DNA from 4 places in the Shewanella sp. SR43-8 genome. Region 3 is predicted to be linked to each of the others. Evidence: predicted binding sites of a transcription regulator. Region 3 holds the regulator's gene; each other region holds the start of a gene.

Region 1 (5,168 bases), on a different contig from region 3:
AACGATTTTATTGCTAAGTTTAACCCCGATGAATTAGCCGCAGCGGTTAACAAACATTTGAGTTTATAATTGTTTAGAATTGAATAATATTGAACGTTCGGTCGGCTCATCGGCAAACATATTAGGAAGATAATGTGACAGATAAATCACTTGCTGAAGCAGAGTACAATCAATTTAGGCTGTTTTTAGAGCAGCATAGCGGTATTGTGTTAGGTGAGAACAAACAGTATTTAGTTCGTAGCCGTTTAGCGCCACTGATGGGAAAGCATAATTTGCCTTCTCTATCTGAGGTGGTTAAAAAGTCGATGAAACCGATAGAGCGTCAATTACGCGCCGAAGTGATAGATGCGATGACTACTAACGAAACCTTATGGTTTCGAGACCGTTATCCATTTGAGTTGCTGAGTAATTCTTTGTTGCCTGAATACAGCAAGTTGGGCCGACCATTAAAAATATGGTCTGCTGCTTGCTCATCTGGGCAAGAACCTTACTCTTTAGCTATGACAGTGTTGGAATATCAACAGCGTAAACCCGGTGCTTTGCCTGGGGGCGTGACAATTCAGGCAACAGATTTATCACCTTCTATGTTAGAGCGTTGTAAGAATGCTGAATATGATGGTTTAGCTCTGGCTCGTGGTTTGTCTGAAGAGCGTAAACGTCAGTTTTTTGATGCTTTACCGTCTGGCAATATGAAAGTGAAAGATAACGTAAAACGTTTAGTGAACTTCAGAGCACACAATCTACTTGAAAGTTATAGCTTATTAGGCAAGTTCGATATCATTTTTTGCCGTAATGTATTGATTTATTTTGCGCCAGAGGCAAAGGCTACCATTTTGCGGCAATTTGCTGCCGCACTTAATCCTAAAGGTATCTTATTCTTAGGTGCGTCAGAATCTCTTGCGGGGTTAACCGAAGAGTTTAATATGGTTCGCTGTAATCCCGGTATCTATTACCAGAAAAAAACCTAGCTAAAACAGTTGATTAGGTTCACCCCATGCCGACGATCGTCGGCATGTTAGTTTTTTTATTTTATTCTCCCATTATAAAAATTGTTGGCATAACCTTTGCTTTATATCTATCAGTTAGCTGATGGAGGCAATTTTATGGCGATTAATTTCGATAATGCATTAGGTGTTCACCAATATTCTTTGGGCGTACGAGCTCAAAGAGCTGAAGTGATTTCAAGTAACATCGCCAATGCCAATACTCCTCATTATAAAGCTCGAGATGTTAATTTTGCTTCTGCTATGCAAGCAGCAAGCTCACATCAGAAGGGTTTGAGCATGAGTCAAACCACAGAAAAACATTTCGATTTAACAGCGTTAAGTCAACAACATGTCCAATATCGTGTTCCAAATCAAGCCGATACAGGTGACGGTAATACTGTTGATACGCAGAAAGAACAATCAGCATTTATGCAAAATGCGCTCGAATATCAAATGTCATTAGGCTTCCTTGAAGGTAAGTTTAATGGCATGCGTAAAGCTTTGCGAGGTGATTAATCATGAGTTTATTTAATATTTTCAATGTGTCTGGATCAGGTATGTCTGCGCAGTCAGTGCGTTTGAATACCACTGCCAGTAATATTGCCAATGCGGATTCTGTATCAAGCAGTGTTGATAAAACTTATCGAGCACGTCATCCCATTTTTGAGGCTGAAATGCTTAAAGCTAATAGCCAGCAAAATAGTTCGCCGGGTGTTAACGTCAAAGGCATTGTTGAAAGTGATAAACCATTAATAAAAGAATACTCGCCAGATCATCCGATGGCTGATGGTGATGGTTTTATTTATAAACCGAATGTCAATGTGATGGAAGAAATGGCCGATATGATTTCTGCATCACGCTCTTATCAAATGAACGTTCAGGTGGCTGATGCAACTAAGTCTATGTTGCAACAGACGTTAAGGATGGGTAAATAGTATGATTATTCAAGGAGGTAACAATGAGCCTCGTTAATTCTTACAGTCAGTCTTTACCGCAACAATCCAGTAGCACATCAAATACAAGTGCTACCACGAAAAGTTCTGTACAGACAAATACAACCAGCACTACTACGGGGAACCCTTTCCTTGACGGAATTCGTTTACCCGAAGAAAGTGCGATCCCTGAATCAAAAGATCAGATGTTAAAGCAAGAAGATTTTTTTGCTTTACTCAGTCAACAGTTGTCTATGCAAGATCCTTTTAAACCGGTTGATAATGATCAAATGATTGCCCAAATGGCATCGTTTTCGACGGTTGATGGTATTTCAAATCTGAATGATGAGATCCTTAACCTCAATACGGTAATGAGTTCTAGCCAAGCGTTACAAGCATCAGGCTTAGTAGGTCGAAAAGTACTTATCCCTTCTGATACCGGGGCGATTTCTACTGAAAGCCCTGAGATTAAAGGTGTGATCAGTACGCCATCTGCAATTGAAACGATTACGGTGAAAATTGAAGATGAGTCGGGTCAGCTGATCAAGAGCTTTAATGTTGATGGCAGTGAAGGCGGCAATGTTGATGTGACATGGGATGGCTTAGGTAAGGATGGCCAACCCGTTAAAGCGGGTAATTACTCGATAAAAGCCAGTGGTAAAGTTGATGGAACGTCGGAAGATTTAGCGGTATCAACTTATGCACATGTGACAAGTGTGTCACTGGGCACTGCAGCGACTGGGGCCATTTTGAATTTGCGTGGAGTAGGCGGAATTAAGTTATCTGACGTACTCGCAGTATCTGAAACATAGTAAGGCCTGTATTGAATTATTGGCTTTATTGATAAATGAATTAATTGTGAGAGGTGAACTATGTCATTTAACATTGCACTGAGTGGTATTGCTGCCGCGCAAAAAGACTTAAATACAACCGCGAATAATATCGCAAACGTGAATACTATTGGTTTCAAAGAATCACGAGCCGAGTTTGCTGATGTGTACGCAAATTCTATTTTTTCGAACAGTAAAACTGCTGTCGGTGGTGGAGCAACCACCACTCAAGTGGCACAGCAATTTCATCAAGGTAGTTTGCAATTTACCAGTAATTCACTGGATATGGCGATCAGTGGCGGTGGTTTCTTTGTTACGTCGTCTGAGTTAGGGTCGCAAGATCAGTCATATACACGTGCAGGGGCATTTAAAGTTGACTCGGCCAACTATATGGTCGATTCAGCGGGTAACTTTTTACAAGGTTTCCCTGTTGATGAAGATGGTAACTCGACTTCTGTGAGTTTAACCACAACCCAACCGATTAAGATCCCAGACACTGCTGGTAGCCCTGTGCAAACCGGAAATGTTGGTTTGCAAATGAACCTTAATGTGGGGGAAACCGCATTAGACCCAGCTAATTTTAATCCAAACGATTCTGATACGTTTAATAATTCTACCTCGGTGACGATTTACGATTCATTAGGTGAATCGCACATTATGACCACTTATTTTATTAAACCGACCAATGGTTCATTTACAGGTGAAAGTAATTGGGTTGCCTTTTATGCAGTTGATGGCGATCCCGTTGATGTTGCGGCTGGCGCTGGTACTTATTCAACAGATACCAATGGTGATGGCACTGCTGATGCGACGGGTACAGCATCTGCTGCTAATCCCGATGGATTAGGTGGAGTCTGGTCAGGAGCTGTGCTTAAATTTAATTCTGTTGGTGCTTATACGGGCAGTGATCCGGCTAACATTACCACTGAAGCATTAGGTTCTGGCGGTGCAGGTGCTTTGGGCCCTGGAGCCGATGGCACGCAAACACTTACAATAAAATTTAATAATCCAACTCAGTATGCTTCTCCATTTGAAGTCACTGAATTGACTCAAGATGGTATTACCGTAGGGCGATTAACCAATGTTGGTATTGGGTCTGACGGTCTGATTACCGCCAGTTACAGTAATGGTTCAACTGTGCCGTTAGCGCGGGTGGCATTAGTACGTTTTGCTAATGAGCAAGGTCTTACTCAGGTGGGTAATACGTCTTGGAAAGCCAGTTTAGATTCAGGTGCAGCATTAGCTGGTGAGGCAAATAGTGGTACATTTGGTAGTATTCGCTCTTCTGCACTTGAACAGTCAAACGTTGATTTAACCACTGAGCTGGTCGATTTAATCTCAGCTCAGCGTAACTTCCAAGCTAACTCACGTACGCTTGAAGTTAACAATACCTTGAACCAAACGATATTACAGATCCGCTAAATGATCCTTAGGCTATATAGGTGTTGCCGTTTACGGCAACACCTTGCCTTCTCCACCTCGTTACTTGTCCCCGTTATTACACACCTCGCGTCGATAGAAGCTTTTTTGACACTCATGCGCTACCCATTAATTTTATTGATTAACTGATTCATACAGTTACATCTCAATCCTCTCACTTAAAAATCGTTGGCATGATGCTTGCTTGTTCTGTGTATATAGTGTTTTTGCAGAAAGTTTGACGGAGCAAAAAATGGACAAATTTCTTTATATTGCCATGAGCGGCGCAAAGCAAGGGATGAATGCCCTAGCAGTGAGTGCGAACAATCTTGCTAACGCGAATACTGATGGATTTAAAGCTGACATGGTCCAAGCCCGTTCAATGCAGGCATTTGGTGAAGGTTTGCCTACACGGGTATTTTCGATGATGGAAAGCCCAGGCAGTAACTTTAATGGCGGCCCCATTAAAACTACTGGTCGCGATCTTGATATTGCGGTTAAAGGAGATGGCTGGCTTGCTGTGCAGGCAGCTGATGGTTCCGAGGCATATACCCGCGCTGGTAGTCTAAAAATTGACAGTACCGGCTTGTTATTAAATAGCCGTGATCGTCCCGTTATGGGCGCTTCAGGTCCCATTGTGTTACCCATTCCAGTTGAAAAAATAGAGATTTCGGCCAACGGTATTATTTCTGTACGCCCTCAAGGGGCAACCGCAGAGGTAATAGAAGAGGTCGGAAGGATTAAGTTAGTTAATCCTGGTAACGAAAACCTTATGCGCGGTGAAGATGGTTTATTTCGTCTTATTGCCGGTGGCAATGCGCCAAACGACCCAGGCGTTCAAGTTGAAAGTGGTGCGGTCGAAGGCAGTAATGTTAATTCTGTGCATGAAATGGTCGCCATGATTGATATTCAACGTCAATACGAAATGCAAGTCAAAATGATGAAGAACGCTGAAGAGATTGATCGAGCGTCCACTTCTTTGATGAGAATTAGTTAGGAGT
Region 2 (5,168 bases), on a different contig from region 3:
AATACTTTGTGCAGGCTATTTAAGCTCACCAACCAGATGGGAAATGCAGCAAATAACTTGGCATATTCAATCTTCGCAAACTGGGCGAGTTGTTTACTGGAGGTCCGACTGCGTATTGCTTGGTTAAATGCTTGAAGATACTTTCGGTGTTGGCTGACTAATGTTTTTAAGTTGTTTTTTTTAAGTGCATTGAGATAGTCAGAAGCAAGCGTTTCACGTTCAATGGTGCGTTTGTTAATGGTATCTAATGCATGCCATTGATGGTGCCATTGGTTTATTGATCCTTGAATAAAAAACAGATAAGCGCGTTTTAACCACTTTGATTGTTGTAACTCAAGTTGGTGCAACCGCAAGCCTCGGCTGATGGCTTTTTGGCTGAAAGCCATAAAACGATGTTCTAATTTACCTAGCAATCGATTTAGCTGGTTAATTTCCTGTTCATTTGCTTTGGGGCTGTTGTCCAAGTCATCTGCAAAGTAACCGGCTAACAAATCGGCGGTATAGTCTTTTAGCTGCTTTAAAAAGGCTTTTTGTCCGGCCTTAATTGAAACATCGCCTAAGGTAAAGTTACTCGCCAATTTGTCTGCAATAACATCAAGGGCCACTTCATTATTGGCCACAATTAACACCGACTCTCCGCGAGCCATATGTTCCGCTGCAACGGCAGCAATAGTATAGCTTTTACCTGTGCCGGGTGGGCCAGACACACAACCTAGACTGTTGTTAGCGGCGATAGCGATGACTTTCTTTTGTGGGCCAGATAATAGTCCAGGCAAAAAGTCGTACTTGAGCTTCGCAGGTTTGGAATCCTTGTTCGACTTTGCCATTGTATGGTTAAAGAGCTTACCGATAGGGGCTGATAGCTGATTAGCATTGATGATAGTGTCTAATTCGTGAAGTACGCCGCGGCTACTTTTTGATCTTTCAACAAAAATTAACATGGAAATGGGTAATAAGCTGGGGATCTTTTTTGTCAGTGCTTTTTTGATGTCACTGTATTGAGCAAGCTTCGGATATTGGAGTAATTCAAGCGAGCTTATTTCAATATGATTATTACTAAAATATGAGGTCCAAAATGATGCGGAGCGAGTCTCTTCAGTAAAAAGCGATTCTGCTAGCGCATTATCTTCTGGGAGTAATTGTTGCAGTAAGGCTTCATTGATTTCAGTTTCATCGGCTTGGGTAGAAAAATAGCAATTACCATTATCCTGCTCAATGGTGGCTTCGCTAAAGAGCAAAGGCGATACCACCGTTTTAAGCTCGCCTTTTATGGTGACTTTGCCGACAAACAAGAACCGTGCATACAGTAATACTCTTTCTCTTTGATACATTGCTACCCGTTTTAACATTGGGGCGGCAAATTCTTCGGGGATAGGTAGCCGAGGTAAAAAACCTGTGCCTAGTTCATCTTTACCTTGAAGAATTAAACGGTCTTCTTGTTTAAGTTTATTGACGTTCCAAAGATTAATGGAGGCACTATCTTCCTTGTAGCAATCTCGGTAATAAGAAATAATTTGTTTGTAACTCAATGAAGTAATTCCATTTACTGATGGTCCCAAGATATATTAGACACTATGCGGCATGGCTCGCAGCGAAAGTGAAACATGTCTAACAAAGGCTGTTCAAGTTTCCAATGATGTGAACCACAACGTGGGCAAGCTCGGTTTAATTCGCTTTCTAACGACTCACCACCGACACGATACAGATAATAGTAAGTTGGTATTTGCGTTAAAAACTCTATTCTGCCACGTAAATCCCAACCTCGTCTAAACAGGTCGCTGTCTACCCGAGTGATTTCATCTAATGCGGCAAATTCAGCTTTAGTGGCAGCCGCCATTTGTAGCTCATCACATGCTTGCCATTCTGTTTGCCATTTTATAATGCGTTTATGATCGCCATTGAAGGTCGCAGGTAATTGATACAGGGGGATAGGCAAGAGATTATCGCCATTACGTAGCGGTGAGCACATATGAACATAACTGGTATACAACACCTGCCATGATGGTGTCTCTGTGCTGCTAACTTCAGAGTTAATGTCTTGGCCGATGAACTTTTCTCTAGGAGCCAATAGTTTGGCCGCGGTTAATCCGGCTAAAGTGACCTTTACCCACGGGCTATGATAACGATTTGCCAGGCTGGTTTTTTCGGGTAACAACAGGCGAACTCTAAATTCACCATCATTAAAAGCGACGGCAAACTCCCTGCCTAAAATTTGTCCATTCGCCCTTAGGGCTTCAAGAAAAGCGTTGATGGCTTTTTCTACGGTATCAATTGTTGTGTCGGCAAAACATTCAAAGCGCAGTTCAGTAACAAACATCTATTGGTCTGCCTTATTAATAATGATATTGCTTTGAATGGCATTGTCTTGTAATTGATTTTCTAGCTGTTCGACTCGCTTAGTGAGCAGTGTGACGTGTTGTTGCAGACTCATGACCTGCTGAATAACATCGGTAAGATCCACGTTATTATCTGCAGGTTGGTCAGCCACAGCGGCAATATCGGCTAATTCTGGTATGTGTTGCCACTCGGATTTTGGCAACGCCTTAAACTGTTGTAAACCTTGGATTAGGGTAGGCATTGGAATGCTATTTCCTAAACGGCTTTTAATCAGTGCCAAACAGGGAGTATTTCCATTGTTAGCAATCGATTTAGCCGCGGCAAGTACTTGCTCAATTGGACTCATTGTTGGTTAAATTCCTTAATTCGGTGGTGTGAGATTAACTAATTCTTATTAAATATAAAAATAAAGATATATAAATCAGCGTTTTAATTTTTGGCACGATTCTGGCTTAAAGGAACTGTAAATACAATGCGGATTTTATTTTAACAAAAAGGATGCAACATGAAATTAAAACTTATCACAGCTGGATTAATTATTGCCACATCAGTAGGGCTAAGTGGTTGTGTTATCAGTGTCGGTGATCATGAATCGGCTAAAAGTGCTGACTATTGGCAAGTTCAACAAGATAAGAATCGTGAACTGTTGAGCAAACTGTCTATGGGGATGACGAGTGATCAAGTGATAACTCTAATGGGCACCGCCGATTTCAGCGAAGCTTATATTAAGCCGACTGAAAACCAAGGGGAACAGTCTATCAAGGTCATGTTTTACCGAACGCAATGGGCGCAAGGCGATGGTAAAACAACCAAAGATGAATGCACGCCCATTGTGTTTCGCGATGATGTTTTAGTCGGTTGGGGTAACACCGCCTACAAACAAATCTGATGAGATAATGGCGCTGTTATAAGGTCAAAAATTAATTACATTTCAGCGCGCATCATTACGTCCAATTGGTCAATCACTTCTGACCATTGGGCGTCTTCTCGTAATGCTTCTTTTAAAAATGCTTTTTGGCCTGGATTCCAGCAATCTGCATCGGTTATTAACGTATGCTTAGCAAGCTTATTTTGCATAACAAAGTCATCGATACCCACTTGATCATGCGGTAAACCTAGTTGCATAAATAAATGGCTAAGATCATTTGATGTAGTGTCCATTTAAAGGATTCCTTGTAATGGTGTGGTAAACAAATTCAGTATCAGCGTTGATGAGGTAAATAGCAAACAACTGGCAATGACAACCGCGAACAGGCTAAATGCGTAAACAAAACTTGTAGAATGTTTCAAACTTGTTAAGTTAGATTGAGTTTAGAGAGTCAATAACAAGGAATAAAAATGGACAATCACACCTTGGAAACTATTCGTGCAGTGTATTTGACCGCAGAAGACCTGAGAGTCGCAGCTTCCATTCTCTACAACGCATATCATGATGACCCCTATTTTATTGACGTGCTTGCTCAAGATGATGAACAACAATATGAGCAAAAGCTTCGGGCAGCCATTCGTGAAGAGTTAAATGAGTTATGGCAACAAGAACAAGCTTTAATCGGTTTATTTGATGGTGAGCGTTTAATCGGAATTGCGTGTGTCATTTCTGATCTCATTCCTTTGGGTGAGGGACGATATTGGCACTGGCGTTTCAAAATGATGCTGGGTACCGGATGGAAATCGACCCAAGGATTAATGCAAAAAGAAACCTGCATTCTTGAACATCTGCCTTCTCAAAAGTGTGGTGTTTTACAATTTATTGCTATATCACCAAATGAGCAGCAAAAAGGTTATGGGGCTAAGTTAATTCAAGCGGTATTGAGTTGGTGTGATGAACAACCTGATCTCGATGGAGTCGGCGTGTTTGTTAGTAATCCATCACATCATCGGGCTTTGGTAACACAAGGGTTTAGCAGTATTGCTAACGTTAGCATCGGTAATATAGAAGGTGAAATTCTGTTTTACAGTAAAGTGTAAAGCCAGCGTAAAATAATTGAATACTCATCGGGCCATATCATTTGCGGATTATCAATTAAGGAGTGAATAGTGGAACCTAAACGTTATTCTTCATTTACAGAATTTTACCCATTTTATCTGTCGCAACATCAAAACCCTATTTGTCGAAGGCTGCATTATATTGGCAGTAGCATTATTTTGGTTATCATTGTGAGTACCTTGATTAATCAGCATTGGTGGCAATTATTGTGGCTGCCCGTTGTGGGTTATGGCTTTGCATGGTTAGGGCATTTTCTATTTGAAAAAAATAGGCCTGCTACATTCACTTATCCGCTTTATAGTTTGTGGGCTGATTGGGTCATGTTTGGGCAGATGATAATGCGCCTGTGGCGAAAATCAATCCGATAGTAATAACCTGCTCATGCTTTTGTAAGCCATATCCTACAAGCATGTAAGGGATCTTATCTAAAGTTGTCAGCGTTTAACGTCATTAATTATATTTAATATATAAAAATCATAGTATTACATGTTTTTTCTTGAGTGTCGGTATGTTAAGCATCTATTTCAATGATGTTGAGTGACTTTTCATCGAGCTGGTTTTGATTAGAATGTAGTTATCGAAAGCGAGTTATTTGTTGGTTTTCTTAGGATGAGAAATAAGACAATTAATGCTTAAGAATATCATGGATGTTATTAGGACACGCTCACGGATTGAGCATAAGCTCGGCAAATGGATAGCCGAATCAAGGATGAGTGAAAACAGTCATGCTGTTGACACAAGGATAACAAGGATAGGGCTGCAGGATGCAGCATGGATAGATTCAACGGATTGAATAGATTTACCGCTCAGTCAATGGATAGGCTGTTCAAAGGAGTGACACTCA
Region 3 (5,168 bases):
AGGTTGATTTTAGCTTCTGCTTTTTGTTGTAATTTTTCTACATTGAGCACAACGTGTACATTATTGATCTGATCGAAGTGTCGTTCAAGCTTTGAAAATTTACCTTGAACGTATTCACGTAAAGATTCGGTAATGTCGATATTTCTACCTGTCATATTGATAAGCATAAAAATCCTCCGTTGCCTTGTAGGTTATAAACTCTTACGTTGGTTTGAGGGCGGAATGAGCATCGCTTCGCGGTATTTTGCAATCGTACGACGCGCAACGTTGATCCCCTGATCTGCCAGCAGTTGGGCCATTTTGCTGTCACTTAATGGCTTTTGCTGGTTTTCTGCTGCAACCAGTTTTTTGATAAAAGCACGAATAGCGGTAGATGAGCATTCTCCGCCATCGTCGGTGCTGACATGGCTAGAGAAAAAGTACTTTAATTCAAATAGCCCACGTGGTGTGTGCATATATTTTTGAGTGGTAACCCGTGAAATAGTTGATTCATGCATTTCTACTGCTTCAGCAATATCATTGAGCACCATAGGTTTCATGGCTTCTTCACCATATTCAAAGAAACCTTGCTGAAATTGCACAATACAATTGGCGACTTTCAATAAGGTCTCATTGCGGCTTTCGATACTCTTGATGAACCATTTAGCTTCTTGTAAATGACCGCGAATAAATTGGCTATCGGCAGAGTTTTTACTGCTTCTAGCCATGGCTGCATATTGTTGATTAACGCCAATTTTAGGCATATTGTCTGGGTTTAACTCTACAACCCAACGGCCATTCTTCTTTAGTACGGTTACATCAGGAATAACATATTCGTCATCAATAGCGGTGACTAACAAGCCCGGGCGAGGGTTAAGTGACTGGATTAAGGTGATTGCGTCACGCAACTCGTTTTCTTTGAGCTTGGTTTTGCGCATCAATAATCTAAAATCGCGCCCAGCAATTAAATCTAAATAGTCTTTAATGAGCAGACGGGCATTGTCTATATGTGGGGTTGTGTCGGCATATTGGGCTAATTGAATGAATAAACATTCGCTTAAATCTCGTGCGGCAACACCTACGGGATCAAAGTGTTGAATACGTTTTAATACCGCTTCAACTTCATCTAGTTCAACACTTTCATCACCCATGGCTTCGAGAATATCTTCAGTGCTTTGGGTTAAATAGCCGCGTTCATCAATGGCATCAATAATCGCGGTAGCAATCGCTCGATCAGTGTCAGAAAATGGCGTGAGATTTTTTTGCCACTCTAAATGTTCATATAAGCCTTCAGTCGTTTCACCTTGGAATGGCATATCATCATCGCGCATGCTAGCGCTGCCTGAACCTGACATTGGAGAGGCGGTGTACACTTCATCCCATGTGGTATCCATAGCTAAATCGTCCATGGTTTCTTTGGTCATGGATTCTGCTGTGTCGACTGTTGAGGTGTCTTTTTCTATATTGACCACGCTGTTGTCACTAAAGTCGGTGTCCGATTGGTCGCGACTTTCTTTTACTGAGTCTTTTGCTTGAGAAAACTCATCTTCTATTTCAAGCAATGGGTTTGAGTCCAATGCTTGTTGGATTTCTTGCTGTAGCTCCAATGACGATAATTGCAGTAAGCGGATCGCTTGCTGCAATTGAGGGGTCATGGTTAAGTGTTGACCCATTTTGAGTTGGAGTGACGCTTTCATTTACCGCTTATCCCTAGATGATTTCCATAAAAATGACAATCTCGAAAACTGTAATCGATTGTCACATACATCAATGACATTTAACGCTATTTAGATATCGTTCAATGAAATGAGTTAGATAGACTAAAAGGCCAGTAAAGTAACTATAGCTTGAATTGTTCACCTAAGTACACAGCCCGAACTTGTTGATTACTCAATATCTCATCAGGTGTGCCTTCGGCAATTAAATTACCCTGGCTGACAATATAAGCGCGCTCACAGACGTCTAAGGTTTCACGTACGTTATGATCGGTAATTAATACCCCTAAGCCGCGGTTTTTAAGCTGTTGAATGATTTTTTTTATGTCGATGACAGAAATAGGGTCAACCCCCGCAAAAGGCTCATCGAGCAAAATAAATTTAGGATTAGCGGCCAGCGCGCGCGCTATCTCTACTCGACGACGTTCCCCACCAGACAACGACATGCCTTGGCTGTCGCGAATATGAGTGATATGGAATTCTTCTAATAAATGCTCTACCTGCTCAATCCGTTGGTCGCTAGTGAGTTCTTTGCGAGTCTGCAATACGGCCATAATATTGTCGTATACGGTCAGTTTGCGAAAAATACTGGCTTCTTGCGGCAAGTAACCAATCCCTTTGCGAGCTCTAAGATGCATTGGGTCGGCGGTTAAGTCGTCATCATCAATTAAGATCCGACCTTTATCGCTTTGCACTAAGCCGACAACCATATAAAACGTGGTTGTTTTACCTGCACCATTGGGGCCTAAAAGACCGACAATTTGGCCTGTTTTAACGGTTAAACTCACATCTTTAACAACCTGACGAGTTTTATAGCTTTTAGCTAAATTTTCAGCCGTTAGGGTTATTTGGGTCATGGTTTGATCTGCTTTTTAACAGGAATTTCAGGGAGATTTTGCTTTGGTGCAGTCTCGTCTTGGAAATTCTCAGGTTGAATAATAGTAATAACGCGATCTTTTCCTGTACCAGTACTTTCAGCAATTAGCTCTTGAGCGTTAATGTTGTACTTAATACGGTTACCGGTTACTTGGCTACCAGATTGATCCAGTTTGGCATTACCTGTCAATGTCAGTGTAGTGGTAGCAAGATCATAGCTTATTTCGTTGGCACTGGCGGTACCAATTTGACCGTCGTCTAACTCTTGTGAAAACGTTGCAGGGTTACCTATAGCGATGAGTTTTTTACTGGTGCTATTTTCGGGAGTAAACGCCCGTAACTCATCAGCATTAATGTTAATAGTGCCTTGGGTAACGGTAACAGGACCATTAAAAACAATTTGATTATTTTTAATGTCAGCAGACTGGCTTACTGAGGCAATTTTCAACTCTTGTTGAAGATCACCTTGTTTCGCTATGGTAGGTAAACTCAGCAGGCAAAATATGCTGCCAAATAACATAACATTGGCGTGAGTGTTGAGGCGATTAATGTGGCTCATATGTTCCTTCTACCTGGCTGAGTAGCGATAATTTTTGCGAATTCAAGTCAGCATGTAGACCTAAACCTTGAATAATAAACCCTTTACCTTTGATGTACACCATCTCTTGTGAGGTGCCTATCATAGTGGTTAAATCCACCGAAACAGCTTGGGTACTGAGTGACTGCAGGGGTTCTTCTATATTAATGGCATCAATAATAACATTATTTTCTAATATGACTTGGCTGGTATTTTTATTCAATTGGCCTCTATCTGCGCTTAATTGCCATTGCGCTTGGCCGTTTTCAGGGTAAATGAGGTAAACAGGTTTAGTAAAGTGAGTAATGTCACTTGAGGCGTAATGCTCCATGTGTTCGGCACTGACTCGACTAGCAATTAAACCGAGTTTATTAAATTCTGTGGTGCGTAGGTTATCCGCTACAAAGTCTGGACGTTCAATACCACGAACTTTCACAGCATCCATTTCACTGCGTTTTATTTGCGCTTGCCAGTAGAGGAAAAAAGCAAGTCCAAAAAAAGCCACAATACCTAGAGTGATTCTATTCATATACTCATACCATGAGCACTGGCAAATTTATCTTGGCTTAAAAGCAGTAAATCAGTGAGTTCTCGTAATGCGCCATGGCCACCATTAAGAGAGGTGGTCATATGGCAATGTTGCTTAACAAATGGGTGCCCGTCACCGACACACACGGCAAGACCAACTGCTTTCATAACCGGGAGATCTACCATATCATCGCCAATATAAGCGACTTCGTCTGCGCTGACATTATACAGTGATAGGAGTTGTTCAAATGGCTCAAACTTGTTATCAATACCTTGATAAATATGTTTAATACCTAATGCGGTCATGCGAGTTTCGACAATCTTTGATTTGCGGCCAGTAATGACGGCAACATGCATTCCGCTTGTTAGGATAGATCGAACACCATAACCATCACGAGTATGAAATGCTTTGAGTTCTTCGCCAGCATTGCTGAGATAAATTCGACCATCTGAAAATACCCCATCGACATCACAGATTAACAGTTTGATTTTTTGAGCGCGTTGCCAAATATGATTGCTGATAGGGCCGTAAAATCCTTGGTGGCTAGTGGTTGATTCTGACATGATTAAATGACTCCCGCTTTAACCATATCGAGCATGTTTAATGCCCCGATCGGTTGATGTTTTTCATTGACTACAATCAGTCCGTTGATACTTTTTTCATCCATAATTTGCAGTGCTTGTGCCGCTAGAATACCGCTAGGGCAGGTGACACAATTCTGGGTCATTACCTGAGCTATCGGAGTGGTGCGAAGGTTGACTTCGGCGTCGATAACTCGGCGCAAATCGCCATCAGTAAAAATACCAACCAGTGTTGTTTCGCTGTCGACAACAGCTGTCATACCAAGGCCTTTTTTGGATATTTCATACAGCGTTTCAGTAATACAAATATCATTATGCACTATGGGTAAATCATCGCCTTTATGCATAACATCATCGACTTTTAATAATAATTTTCGTCCCAGAGATCCACCAGGGTGTGACAAAGCAAAATCATCTCGAGTAAAGCCTTTGGCTTGCAATAAGGCAATGGCTAATGCATCACCCATTGCTAAAGTTGCTGTGGTACTCGAGGTTGGTGCCAACCCTAACGGGCATGCTTCTTCTTGTACTTCAATGCACAAATGGATTTTAGATAAACGCGCCATATTAGAGTCTGGTTTACCTGTTACTGCGATAACCGGTACGCCCATTCGCTGTATTACTGGCATTAATGTCAGTATTTCACTCGATTCACCTGAATTAGAAATGGCAAGCACAATATCGTTTTTAGCCAATGCGCCTAAATCACCATGACTTGCTTCACCTGGATGAACAAAAAATGCCGGTGTACCAGTGCTGGCAAAGGTCGCGGATATTTTATTACCAATATGCCCCGATTTCCCCATGCCCATAACAATCACTTTGCCTTTGCACTGCAAGATGAGCTCACATGCTTGACCAAACTCAACTGAGTCTACATATTGATATAAATTATCTAGGGCAGCCTTTTC
Region 4 (5,168 bases), on a different contig from region 3:
TTAGCTGCTTACCTTTCAAACAGTTTACTGTCAAATCGTTAGAGCGAGCATGAATACCCACTACTTGACCTTCATACACTTCAGCAGCGTGACCAATAAACATACGACCACGGTCTTGTAATGCGAATAAGGCGAATGTTAGTGCCTTACCTGTTGCGTTTGAAATCAATACGCCGTTAGCGCGTTGACCAATATCGCCACCTTTGTGTGGACCGTAATGATCAAATGAATGATAAATTAGACCAGTACCAGATGTTGCAGTTAAGAATTCGGTTTGGAAACCAATTAAGCCACGGCTTGGGATAACGAAGTCGATACGTACACGACCTTTACCATCAAGCTGCATGTCTTTCATTTCGCCTTTACGAACACCTAATTTTTCAATTACGGTACCTTGATGATCTTCTTCAACATCAACAGTAACTGTTTCGTATGGTTCACATAACTCACCATCGATTGTTTTTAGAATAACTTCTGGACGCGATACAGCTAATTCATAACCTTCACGACGCATGTTTTCAATTAGAATCGATAAGTGTAATTCACCACGACCTGAAACGCGGAAACGGTCTGGACTTTCTGTTTCTTCAACGCGTAGTGCTACGTTGTGAACTAATTCAGTCTGTAAACGTTCAAGAATGTTACGTGAAGTAACGTACTTACCTTCTTTACCCGCGAACGGAGAAGTGTTTACTTGGAATGTCATCGTTAGTGTTGGTTCATCAACAGTTAACGGTGGCATTGCTTCTACTGCATTCACAGCACAGATAGTGTCAGAGATTTTAAGCTCGCCTAAACCTGTGATGGCAACGATGTCACCAGCATTTGCAATTGGTACTTCAGTACGATCAAGACCCATGTAACCTAATACTTGGCCCATTTTACCGTTACGTGTCTTACCGTCAGCGCCAATAATGGTCACTTGTTGGTTAGTCTTAATGCTACCACGGGTAATACGCCCAATACCGATAACACCCACGTATGAGTTATAATCGATTTGAGAAATTTGCATTTGGAATGGCGCTTCTGCATCAGCATCTGGGAAAGATACTTTCTCAACGATAGTTTGGAATAGCGGCGTCATATCATCGCTCGCTACATCTGGGTCTAAGGTTGCAAAACCATTTAATGCCGAAGCATAAACGATTGGGAAATCGAGTTGTTCGTCAGTGGCACCTAAGTTAACGAATAAATCGAATACTTGGTCAATAACCCAATCAGGACGAGCACTTGGACGGTCAATTTTGTTGATAACAACAATTGGCTTAAGGCCTTGAGCGAATGCTTTCTTGGTTACAAAGCGAGTTTGTGGCATAGGACCATCAACTGCATCAACCAAAAGTAATACTGAGTCAACCATAGATAGAACACGTTCAACTTCACCACCGAAATCGGCGTGGCCAGGAGTATCTACGATATTAATACGGTAGTCGTTCCACTGGATGGCTGTGTTCTTTGCCAGAATGGTGATCCCACGTTCTTTTTCAAGATCGTTAGAATCCATAACCCGCTCAGTAGCTTCTCCACGAGATGCAAGGGTTCCTGACTGCGCCAACATTTTGTCAACCAGGGTTGTTTTGCCATGGTCAACGTGGGCAATAATGGCGATGTTACGTAAATTCTCTAGCACGGATAAACCTCTAAACCAGCAAATAAAAAAAAAGGATCTAACAGTAGTTATAGGTTATAGCTACTGTAAAAAAGCGTGCCATTCTACTTCACAGCAGCTTTTGTAGATAGGATTATTTTTGAACACTTGTAAATCTATCGCTTGCTATGGATTAAAAAACAGCATAAAACGTTTATATATTAAGCATAACCATACTGTAATACAAAAATGTGACATTGTTTAAAATAGCCATATTTACAGGGTGCACTATTATGGACTTTTGCACCATGATGAAACATAGTGGTGCTCGAAGATGGTGCAGATTTATTTTTTTGAAGATTTGATAGAAGTCTCATATCAATAAAATCAATTAGTTAGCGAAGTGGCATGAATATCGCTTATTACAGACCATTATGCACAGATTCGTTTTCCAGATGCACCATCTGGCGAATACCAAGATTATATTAAGGGACAACCCTTTACCCTACCGGAGGCTTGAGAATGTCAGTTGAATCAGTTTTAAAACAACTTGTAGAGTTAGAAGTTAAGTTTGTAGACTTACGCTTTACCGACACTAAAGGTAAAGAGCAGCACGTTTCTATTCCTTCTCATCAAGTAAATGAAGAATTTTTTGAAGACGGTAAAATGTTTGATGGCTCTTCAATCGCAGGCTGGAAAGGCATTAATGAATCTGACATGGTACTCATGCCTGATCCTACAACGTTTGTACTTGATCCTTTTACTGAAGAAACAACCGCACTTATTCGTTGTGATATTTTAGAGCCTGGTACTATGACAGGTTATGATCGTGACCCACGTTCAATTGCAAAAAAAGCTGAGCAGTATCTAATTTCTACTGGTATCGCAGATACAGTATTGATTGGTCCAGAGCCTGAATTCTTCCTATTTGACGATGTCCGTTTTGGTACTGACATGTCAGGTTGTTTTGTTAAAATTGATGCTAAAGAAGCTTCATGGAACTCAGCTAAAAGCTATGAAGAAGGTAACACTGGTCACCGTCCAATGGTGAAAGGTGGTTACTTCCCAGTTGCACCAGTTGACTCTTCACAAGACTTACGTTCAGCAATGTGTTTAGTGCTGGAAGAAATGGGTCAAGTGGTTGAAGCGCATCACCATGAAGTGGCAACAGCCGGTCAAAACGAAATCGCTACGCGTTTTAACACATTGACTAAAAAAGCGGACGAAATTCAAATTCTTAAGTATGTCGTTCATAACATGGCTCATGCTTATGGCAAGACGGCGACATTTATGCCAAAACCAATCGTTGGCGACAACGGTAGTGGTATGCACGTGCATCAATCTTTGTCTAAAGATGGCGTAAACTTATTTGCTGGTGATAAGTATGCTGGTTTGAGTGACCTTGCTCTTTATTACATCGGCGGCATCATTAAGCATGCTCGTGCATTGAATGCATTCACTAACCCAAGCACTAACTCTTACAAGCGTTTAGTGCCACATTTTGAAGCGCCAGTCATGCTTGCGTATTCTGCTCGTAACCGCAGTGCTTCAATTCGTATTCCAGTGGTACCAAGCCCTAAAGGTCGTCGTATCGAAGCGCGCTTCCCTGATCCACATGCAAACCCATATTTAGGTTTTGCAGCATTGCTAATGGCTGGTCTTGACGGTATTCAAAACAAGATCCACCCAGGCGAAGCGATGGATAAAGATCTATATGACTTACCTGCTGAAGAAGCGGCTGAAATTCCACAGGTTGCGACTTCATTAGAAAACGCACTAGAAAATTTACAAGCGGATCATGAGTTCTTAACTAAAGGCGGCGTGTTCAGCGAAGACTTTATTCAGTCTTATATTCAGCTTAAAACAGCAGAATCTGAGCGTGTAGCACGTACTACTCATCCACTTGAGTTTGAAATGTACTACAGCTTGTAATGACTCAATTGTTTCGGCAATAAATCAGTCAACAAAACCCGATAATCACTTATCGGGTTTTTTTTATGTGAAAAAATAACAATATTGTCAGGCTTATTTTTTGTAGTGCGCAATTGTTTGATATTTTTGTGAATAACGTAAGTTTTTAGAGGATTTCACTCAAGAGTGTGATATTTATACCGTTAATCACTCACTCAAAAACGATGTGTTCAATGGATAAGAAAGACCTCAAGCTATTAGAAATACTGCAACGTCAGGGCCGAATGGCAGTTTCTGAATTGGCCGACAAGGTTAATATGTCAGATACTCCTTGTTTGCGACGAGTCAAAAAGCTTGAACAAGATAAGGTTATTTTAGGTTATGGTGCGCAAGTTGATCCGCTAAAGGTAGGCTTGAATGTGGTGGTTTATACATCGGTTCGTTTAACTGAGCATACTGATCAATCAACCGCATTATTTGAATCTACTATGGCGCAACTCCCACAAGTGATGGAGTGTGCAGTAGTGACTGGGGCGTATGATTATGTGCTCAAAATAGTTGCTAAAGACTTAGTTTCCTATGAGCACTTCATCAAGAAATCTCTTGGTAACCTCAGGTTTGTCGCGAGCATTGAAACCACTGTGGTACTAAAGCAAATTTTTAGCCGCACTGCCTTACCGGTAGATGAATCGCCGATCGATTGAGCTACCCTGGAATATCAATCAGTTCAACAATCTCCAAAGCAGCTGTCAGAACATCATAGATGACGAATGTAGAGACAGTGCTTTTGGGTATTGAATTGATGTTTTTGCTAATGGCTAGCCTTGCTCCATTGACTCAATAAACTTATTTGATTCAGCAATTGATTTGTTCATGTCGTTAATCAGGCTGGATATGTCGGTTTGTAAATTGGCAAAATCGCCTTTAATGGCCCCAATCGCTTGCGCGTTTAGGTTATGTTTTAAATACAACATATTATCTTTCATTGCCGTTAAAATGGGTGGCATTTTGGCTTCGGCACGACGCATGCTTTTGACCAGCGAGTTATATGAACGCTTGGTCTCATTGAGTTTGTTGGTGCTGTTGCGGCGTAAACTGGCTTTGCTAATTTCTTCGATTTCAGTTTGCCATTCGTCAAATAATGCATCAGCGACATCTTCGACTTTCTCAATGCGATTGCTGACTTCATCAGCTGCAGATTGAGCTGACTCATACTCATCTTTGGCTTTATTGTAGGCATCTTCTAAATCACCGCCATCAAATGCCAATAATGCCTGCATTTCTGCCAACGCAGAACTAAACTCCTTTTGAGCGTCTTGTTGCGACTCTTTAGCGCTTTGTACTCTATCAACCATAATGTCGCGCTTGTGATAGCCGACTTTTTCCATTGCACCGTAGTAGGCGCTTTGACAACCGCTCAACAGTAAACTGCTACTTAATAGTGCCAGTGATATCCATTTTTTCATCAATGTGTCTCTTTTATTGTGTGAGGCGAAAAAGACTTCGCTGAGGTTAATTATTTGATTAACTGCCTGATTTAAATTTTGCAGCGTCGATGATGCTCCACAAATGGAATAGACCACCAATGATTGCAGGGATCACCAGCACAAAAAAGAAATAGCAAACGGCAGTAATGCAGAAAAATAATAAAGCCGCTAAGATACGCCCT

The links. Region 3 encodes sigma-54, which starts transcription at its own class of promoters, with help from an activator protein. Its sites were predicted from a motif close to GTTGGCACGNNNNTNGNNT; they were not measured.
Region 1: a site for sigma-54 is predicted at 1,052-1,070, ahead of flgB (flagellar basal body rod protein FlgB). Genes of this name have one in related genera too.
Region 2: a site for sigma-54 is predicted at 2,773-2,791, ahead of H5114_RS00520 (DUF3192 domain-containing protein). Genes of this name have one in related genera too.
Region 4: a site for sigma-54 is predicted at 1,991-2,009, ahead of glnA (glutamate--ammonia ligase). Genes of this name have one in related genera too.

What each region holds. Positions count from the first base shown of each region.
Region 1 is NZ_JACJDX010000001.1:208,124-213,291, reverse strand. It holds gene H5114_RS00880 (chemotaxis protein CheV) at 1-69, shown strand, start outside; gene H5114_RS00875 (protein-glutamate O-methyltransferase CheR) at 135-968, shown strand; gene flgB (flagellar basal body rod protein FlgB) at 1,104-1,502, shown strand; gene flgC (flagellar basal body rod protein FlgC) at 1,505-1,921, shown strand; gene flgD (flagellar hook assembly protein FlgD) at 1,945-2,730, shown strand; gene flgE (flagellar hook protein FlgE) at 2,791-4,170, shown strand; gene flgF (flagellar basal-body rod protein FlgF) at 4,421-5,164, shown strand.
Region 2 is NZ_JACJDX010000001.1:123,044-128,211, reverse strand. It holds gene H5114_RS00535 (ATP-binding protein) at 1-1,529, opposite strand, end outside; gene H5114_RS00530 (Zn-ribbon-containing protein) at 1,544-2,317, opposite strand; gene H5114_RS00525 (hypothetical protein) at 2,318-2,683, opposite strand; gene H5114_RS00520 (DUF3192 domain-containing protein) at 2,843-3,226, shown strand; gene H5114_RS00515 (DUF2789 domain-containing protein) at 3,262-3,498, opposite strand; gene H5114_RS00510 (GNAT family N-acetyltransferase) at 3,676-4,305, shown strand; gene H5114_RS00505 (DUF962 domain-containing protein) at 4,375-4,692, shown strand.
Region 3 is NZ_JACJDX010000003.1:205,938-211,105, reverse strand. It holds gene hpf (ribosome hibernation promoting factor) at 1-167, opposite strand, end outside; gene H5114_RS05155 (RNA polymerase factor sigma-54) at 192-1,676, opposite strand; gene lptB (LPS export ABC transporter ATP-binding protein) at 1,820-2,551, opposite strand; gene lptA (lipopolysaccharide transport periplasmic protein LptA) at 2,548-3,129, opposite strand; gene lptC (LPS export ABC transporter periplasmic protein LptC) at 3,116-3,676, opposite strand; gene kdsC (3-deoxy-manno-octulosonate-8-phosphatase KdsC) at 3,673-4,239, opposite strand; gene H5114_RS05130 (KpsF/GutQ family sugar-phosphate isomerase) at 4,242-5,168, opposite strand, start outside.
Region 4 is NZ_JACJDX010000008.1:161,727-166,894, forward strand. It holds gene typA (translational GTPase TypA) at 1-1,630, opposite strand, end outside; gene glnA (glutamate--ammonia ligase) at 2,111-3,520, shown strand; gene H5114_RS12120 (Lrp/AsnC family transcriptional regulator) at 3,733-4,203, shown strand; gene H5114_RS12125 (DUF2959 domain-containing protein) at 4,318-4,965, opposite strand; gene H5114_RS12130 (hypothetical protein) at 5,024-5,168, opposite strand, start outside.